Regions from separate parts of the Schleiferilactobacillus harbinensis genome, predicted to be linked through region 2. Evidence: predicted binding sites of a transcription regulator. Region 2 holds the regulator's gene; the other holds the start of a gene.
The links. Region 2 encodes HrcA, which represses chaperone genes, less so after heat shock. Its sites were predicted from a motif close to TTAGCACTCNNNNNNNNNGAGTGCTAA; they were not measured.

Region 1: a site for HrcA is predicted at 1,920-1,946, ahead of clpP (ATP-dependent Clp endopeptidase proteolytic subunit ClpP). Genes of this name have one in related genera too.

The regions. Positions count from the first base shown of each region.
Region 1 covers NZ_CP041364.1:304,061-307,474, reverse strand. The annotation lists gene gap (type I glyceraldehyde-3-phosphate dehydrogenase) at 1-132, opposite strand, end outside; gene FMM01_RS01555 (sugar-binding transcriptional regulator) at 171-1,208, opposite strand; tRNA gene FMM01_RS01550 (tRNA-Arg) at 1,564-1,635, opposite strand; gene FMM01_RS16610 (hypothetical protein) at 1,762-1,896, shown strand; gene clpP (ATP-dependent Clp endopeptidase proteolytic subunit ClpP) at 2,070-2,666, shown strand; gene FMM01_RS01540 (MarR family winged helix-turn-helix transcriptional regulator) at 2,754-3,224, opposite strand; gene whiA (DNA-binding protein WhiA) at 3,229-3,414, opposite strand, start outside.
Region 2 covers NZ_CP041364.1:982,950-986,363, forward strand. The annotation lists gene dnaK (molecular chaperone DnaK) at 1-539, opposite strand, end outside; gene grpE (nucleotide exchange factor GrpE) at 599-1,258, opposite strand; gene hrcA (heat-inducible transcriptional repressor HrcA) at 1,280-2,344, opposite strand; gene hemW (radical SAM family heme chaperone HemW) at 2,466-3,414, opposite strand, start outside.

The DNA.
Region 1 (3,414 bases), 680 kb from region 2:
CATTGCCGGGCTGGTTAAATCGTTGATAGCGACAACTTGAATATCGTTGGACTTAGCACCTAATTCATAAATCCGACGGAAAGCCAAACGACCGATACGACCGAAGCCGTTGATACCAATTTTGACAGTCATACAAAACTTCCTCCTTTAGGAAATTGAACAATAATATTTTAAAGGGTTGCCCCATTTAAAATCACTTTAGCTGCACCTTCATCCGTGATCAACCACGTATGTTCCGGTGCACTATGCATGTACGCCTTAATTGCTTTGCCTTTGGAAGCTCCGCCAGCAATGCAGACGACGTACGGGATTTTCTGCAAATCAGAAACTTGCAGGCCAATGCGCGGTACCTTGTAAACCACCTGGCCGGCTTCATTGAAGAAATAGCCGAAGGCTTCGCCGACTGCTTGATCCTTTTGCAACAGCTGAATCGTGGCCGCGTCCATTTCACGACGCTTGGCCATGACCAAGGCATCACCCACGCTGTGGACTACCGCAGTCGCATGACCGATCAGATCAAGGACCCGGCGTACACTCGGTTCTTTCAAAAGCGGCTCGTAAACATCGGCACTCACATTATCCGGAAGATAAAGGGCACGATGCTCGCCGCCAGTGGAACGGGCCATCTCGGCACAAATCGTGTTGGCCTGAATGTCGACCCGTTCGCCGATACCGCCGCGGGCGGGAACGAACATGAGCTGGCGGTTCTGCCCCAGCCTACGGCTAAGAGCGGTCGCCACATGGCCCATCGTGTTGCCGCCCATGACGGCAACGACGTTCCTGCCATCCGGCAGCAATGCGTTCAGCGTTTGATTCACCAGCGCACCCATCTCATCAAGAATCTTCGGCTGCGTATCGCAGTTACCCGATACAATCATGACGTGATCCACACCCAACACATGGGCTAATTGATTCTCCACATCATGAATGCCAACCAATTGATTCATGAAGTTCTCCAAGCCTTGAAGAACTTCTCGACCATGGGTGGTGATGACCATCCCGGCGGATGTTGAGTCGATCAGCCGCTGGCGACGGAGGAAATCTGTCTCCGTGCGCAGCACCCGCTCGCTTACATCCAATTCAGCCGCCAGTGTGCGGCGGCCGATCGGGGACGCCCAACTGATCATGCGCAGGACCTGATACCGTTGGCGAAGCACAGATAGGAAATCCGGCGCGAGCGCCTCGATCCACCCCAGTTCTTCGTGCACGATATCTGACCCCTCTCTGGGACGCATTATGTCCAAGGGTGTCACAGAGTGACCCGGTGAGGGGAAAATTTTAAGGGATCCACTCACTTCGGTTCTCCCTCTGACACTTATCAATATAGCACTCGCCGTAGGGGTTTGCAAGTTCAGCGCTTCTTCCTGCAAACCCCATTGGGCCTGGTTTTGGGCCACTTTTCAGCCCTTTTTTGCGCAAAAATATCAATAATTGTTCGGAATTTGCACATATTTTCAGCAGGTTGGACAAAAAACGCCCCAGTCGGCCGGGGCAGGCTGGCCGAAGCCACCAAAAAAACCGCCCACCGACAGCAATCGGTGGGCGGAACATTCTGAATCACTATGCGCTGTGGGGGAATCGAACCCTCATCTAAAGAACCGGAATCTTTCGTGCGATCCATTACACTAACAGCGCATCACTTGAAATATAATACCTGAAACCCCGAGGAATTACAAGGGGGTCGCAGAAGTTTTTCGCCAGAATCGACAGAACTTTGCTATGATGGAGTCAGTTACTGAATTAAGAAAGGAGCCTTCCCCAATGGATAAACACACTGCCGCCGAAGTGTTACATATCGTGAACGGCGTCTTGCTGATCACCACCGGTACGATCGCCATCGTCGCTGCCGGTCTAAGCTTGGCCGCCCCCAAGGACAAACATGAGCGTCGCCGTTGACGCCTGGATTCTTTCGTGGTAAATTAGCAGAGTAACTTGATGAGTGCTAATTGTGGGCATGTTGATGCCCTACCACAGTACCCAATTGCCTGTCACCATGCATCGCACCGCTGCTCGCCGCATTTTGGCTGAACCGGTCGCGGTGCGCTCTTTGAAGGAGGTTTTCTGAACCTATGTTAGTCCCTACAGTTATTGAACAAACTTCTCGGGGCGAGCGCGCCTATGACATTTACTCCCGGTTACTGAAGGACCGCATCATCATGCTGTCTGGCGAAGTAAATGACCAAATGGCCAACTCGATTATCGCCCAACTGCTGTTCCTGGATGCCCAGGATTCCGATAAAGATATCTACCTGTACATCAACTCTCCGGGCGGTGTCATTACGTCCGGCTTGGCAATCATGGATACCATGAATTTCGTCAAGGCTGACGTGCAGACGATTGCCATCGGGATGGCGGCTTCCATGGCCTCCATTCTGCTGACTGCCGGCACAAAGGGCAAGCGCTTTGCTCTGCCAAACGCCACCGTCTTGATTCATCAACCCTTAGGCGGTGCCCAGGGTCAGCAAACGGATATCCAGATCGCTGCTGAAGAGATCTTGAAGACCCGGAACAAGATCAACCAGATCTTGGCGGACACGACTGGCCAGCCGCTGAAGAAGATCCAAGCCGATACCGAACGGGATAACTACATGTCTGCTGAACAAGCCAAGGATTACGGTTTGATCGACCAGATCATGGACCGGACGCAACCGGCAGCAAAGAAGTAATTTAATCTTGGGCTTCGGCCCGACTAAAAAATAATAGCGGCGGCACATGCCAGATTCTGGTATGTGCCGCCGCTATTTTTGTTGGCGCTAGTTGCTCATCGTCGGCAGATCTTCAAAATTGCCGTCAGGAATCGCCGCCAAATGATCCCGGACAGAGGACACTGCATCCCGGACATGATTGTATTGGTCTGGGGTCAGCCCGATCCACTCCATGCACGTACCGACGCGCTCGTCGACTTTATCCTGCATGTCGCGGCCATAGGCGGTCAGCTGGACGTCCAAGCGCCGTTCGTCCCGCTTAGAGCGCTGCCGGCTTAACCAGCCGTCCTTTTCTAACCGCTTCAAGAGCGGCGTCAGGGTGCCGCTATCCAGCCCAACTCGTTCGCCCAGAGCCTTCACTGACAGCGTGCCATACTGCCACAAGGCGAGCAGCACGATGTATTGGGAATAGGTGAGGTGGAATGGCGCCAGTGCCTTCGCATAGAAGCGATTGAATACTTTATGTGCCTGATAAATGGAAAAACAGAGTTGTTCATCCAGAATAATAGGGGTTGCCATAGGCTTATGCTTCCTTTCTGTTACTGTAATTGCCTTGCCGCAAGGTATCCGCGAAGGCATTGATTTTGCGCAGCCGGTGATTGACCCCGGATTTCGACACCGGGCCGCCGGGGAGCAATTCACCAAGCTCTTTCAACGACACCTCAGGATGAGCCAGCCGGATGGTCGCAATTTCTCGGAGCGATGGGGA
Region 2 (3,414 bases):
ATGGAGACATCGAACGTACCGCCGCCCAGATCATAGACCAGAATCTTCTCGTCTTTCTTCTCGTCCTTGTCGACCCCATAAGCCAAAGCGGAAGCGGTCGGTTCGTTGATGATCCGATCGACTTTCAACCCGGCAATCGTCCCGGCATCCTTGGTGGCCTGCCGTTGGGCATCATTGAAGTATGCCGGCACGGTAATCACAGCATCCTTCACTTCTTCACCTAAGTAATCTTGGGCGAAGTTCTTGATGTATTGCAGGATCATCGCAGAGATTTCTTGGGGTTTATACGTCTTATCGCCGACTTTAACGGTGTAATTCGGATCACCCATGTGGCGCTTGATCGAAGAAATTGTGTCCGGGTTCGTGATTGCTTGCCGCTTTGCGACTTCCCCGACTTGGATCTCGCCATCCTTGAAGGCGACAACGGACGGTGTGGTCCGGTTGCCTTCTGGGTTAGCGATGATTTTTGGCTTGCCGCCTTCCAAAACAGCGACTGCGGAGTTGGTGGTGCCTAAGTCGATACCAATGACTTTTGCCATACTCAAATTACCTCACTTTTAACAATATACAATTCAAATTTTTATTCAATTCACGCGTATTACTGAGCGACAACGACCATCGCGGGCCGCAGGACGCGATCCCGCAGCATGTAGCCCTTTTGCAGCACTTGCACGACCGTGTCGGCTGGATGATCCTTGTCGGCCGGTGCAGTGGAAACCGCTTGGTGCTTGGTCGGGTCAAATTTTTCACCCGCCGCCGCGATCTCCGTAATGTGATTCTCGGCCAAGGAGTGGATCAAGTGTTCATGGGTCATTTCCACACCCTTGTGCAGCTGGGCCATGCCGTCCGCATTGACTTCAGCGGCCAAGGCCCGTTCCAGATTATCGGCCACCGGCAGGATCGACTTGGCTAATCTTTGGCCGTCGTACTTAATCATCCCGTCGATTTCTTTCTTCTGGCGATTGCCCATATTGCGCATCTCTGCTTCAGCCCGCAAGTATTTATCTTCCAGTTGGGCCACTTTGTCTTTTAACTCTTTATTTTCTTTTTCCAACGCGGCGGTCGACGGGCCCTTGATCAAATCATCCAGGTCTGCCTTGGTTTCATCCAATACCTTGTCCTCAGTGGATTCCGGCTGTTTCTTCCGGCCAGTTTGGACATGGGCGTGGATTTGAGCCGCGGTATCTTTTTCTTGCACGTGATCTTCAGAAGGAAAATCTTCCTTCTTCTTTGTCTCGTGTTCTCTTTCCTTAGCCAATCTGCAAAACCCCTTCGTTAATTATCCGTGATCCCGATAGTAATCGGCAATGCGCCGGGCCAGTTCATCCCGGAATAAATCCAGCAGCCCGATCACTCGGGAATACGGCATGCTGGACGGACCGAGGATCGCAATCATGCCATCCCCATACTCGCCAGCGTGGTACGTAGCCCGAATCAACGACATGTTGGCCAGCAATTGGTTCGGGAACTCATGACCCAAGCGCACGGTCACCCCGTGCTCAGTGGGCGGCTTGGTGTCGTCATCGGGATCGTTCAGCCCCAGGAGCGCCGCGAGTTGATCATCTGTATCGATCAGATGATACAGCGACTTCAGCTGATTCACATCGTCCATGTGGGCGTAATCCAGAATATTCATCTTGCCGCTGATATGGAAGCGGTCTGCACTGGCTTCGCTGAGAATCCCATGGACCACATCCAGAAAGAAATCCGGCGAGTGAATATACTGACTGATCAGCGGGATCAAATGACTGTCCAGCTGGTTCATGACCGTCGCAATGGGCTTGCCCACCAGCTGATCATTGATCACCCGCATCACCGCCTCCAGCTGTTCACCAGTGACGGTATCCGGGATCACGAACGTCTTATTGACGACCTGCCCGGAGGTGGTAATCAGCAAGGCCAAGACCCGGCGATTACCCAGCGGCATCAATTGGAAGCCTTCCAGGCGCATGACGCCCACTTCCGGCCCCAGCGTGATCGCTGTATAGTGAGTCAGTTCAGAAAGGATCTTCGCCGACTGGGCCACCAATTCATCGCCTTGATAGAACTTCTGACGGAAAATGGTCTGAATCATATTCAAATCATCGGAATCCACCATCGTCGGCTGCAATAGATGGTCCAAGTAATACCGATAGCCGGTATCGGACGGCACCCGGCCGGAGGACGAATGGGTCTTCTCGATCAAGCCCGCCGATTCCAGCGCCGCCATGTCGTTGCGAATCGTGGCACTGGAGACCTTCATCGGGAGCGAACCCATGATGGTCTTAGAACCCACCGGTTGGCCGCTCTCGTTATAGTGCCGAATAATCTCCTTTAACACCAACATCTCACGTTTGGTCAGCATCGCTACCACCTCTTTTTTAGCACTTAATGATGTTGAGTGCTAATACACTACATAATATACCAACCAAGCGCTTTGAAGTCAATGGCTCAGCGATATTTTTAGCAGGTTTTCGGTGCGGGTGCTAATCGGCATCATCCAGCAAGAATTTTTCAAACACGTCGTTGCCGATGAAGCGGCCCCGCTGGGTCAGCGCGACATGGCGGCCATCATCGGTGACCAATCCCTGGGCGACCAGTTCCGGCACCGTTTGCCCGTACACGTCCTCGATGGTCATCTTGAAGCGCTGGGCAAAACGCTGGCGGTCCACCCCGGCATTCAAGCGCAGCCCAAGAAACATCTGCTCTTCCATTTGTTCCTCGGGAGAAACCAATTGGCGGGCAAACACCGGCACCTTGCCCGCCCGTAACGGGTTCAGATATTGCTGAATCGGGCCGAAATTATGGTAGCGATCCCGATCCAGGTAGCCCCAGGCGCCGGCGCCGAAGCCAAAGTAGTCTTCATTCTGCCAATACTTCTTGTTGTGCACCGATTCGTACCCGGGCTTTGCAAAGTTGCTGATTTCGTATTGGTGAAGCCCGTGATCGGCGAAATAATCCATGGCCAGTTCATACTCGTCAGCCTCCGTGTCATCGCTGGGCAGGTGGAGTTTGCCCGCACGCATCAGGTTATAGAATACGGTTCGCTGCTCCAGGATCAGGGAATATGTCGCATAGTGGGGCAGATCCAGGGACACCGCTTGGCGCAAGCTATCGGCAAAATCATCATAGGTCTGCCCCGGCAAACGGTAGATCAGGTCCATGGACATGTTGTCAAAGCCGGCCGCCCGGGCATTTTTGAAGGCGGTGTACACGTCCTTGGCCCGATGGGTGCGGCCGATTTTCTTCAACACCGCGTCGTCAAACGACTGGACACCGACACTCAAGCGATTGACCCCGTGGTCTTTGAACACGTGCAGGAGATCCATGGTCAGCAAGTTGTTGGGATTGCATTCAATGGTGAATTCGCCGCCGGCCGGCAGCGGCAGCAGGTCGTTGACCCCGCTGAGCAGCCGGTCCATCTGTTCCGGAGAC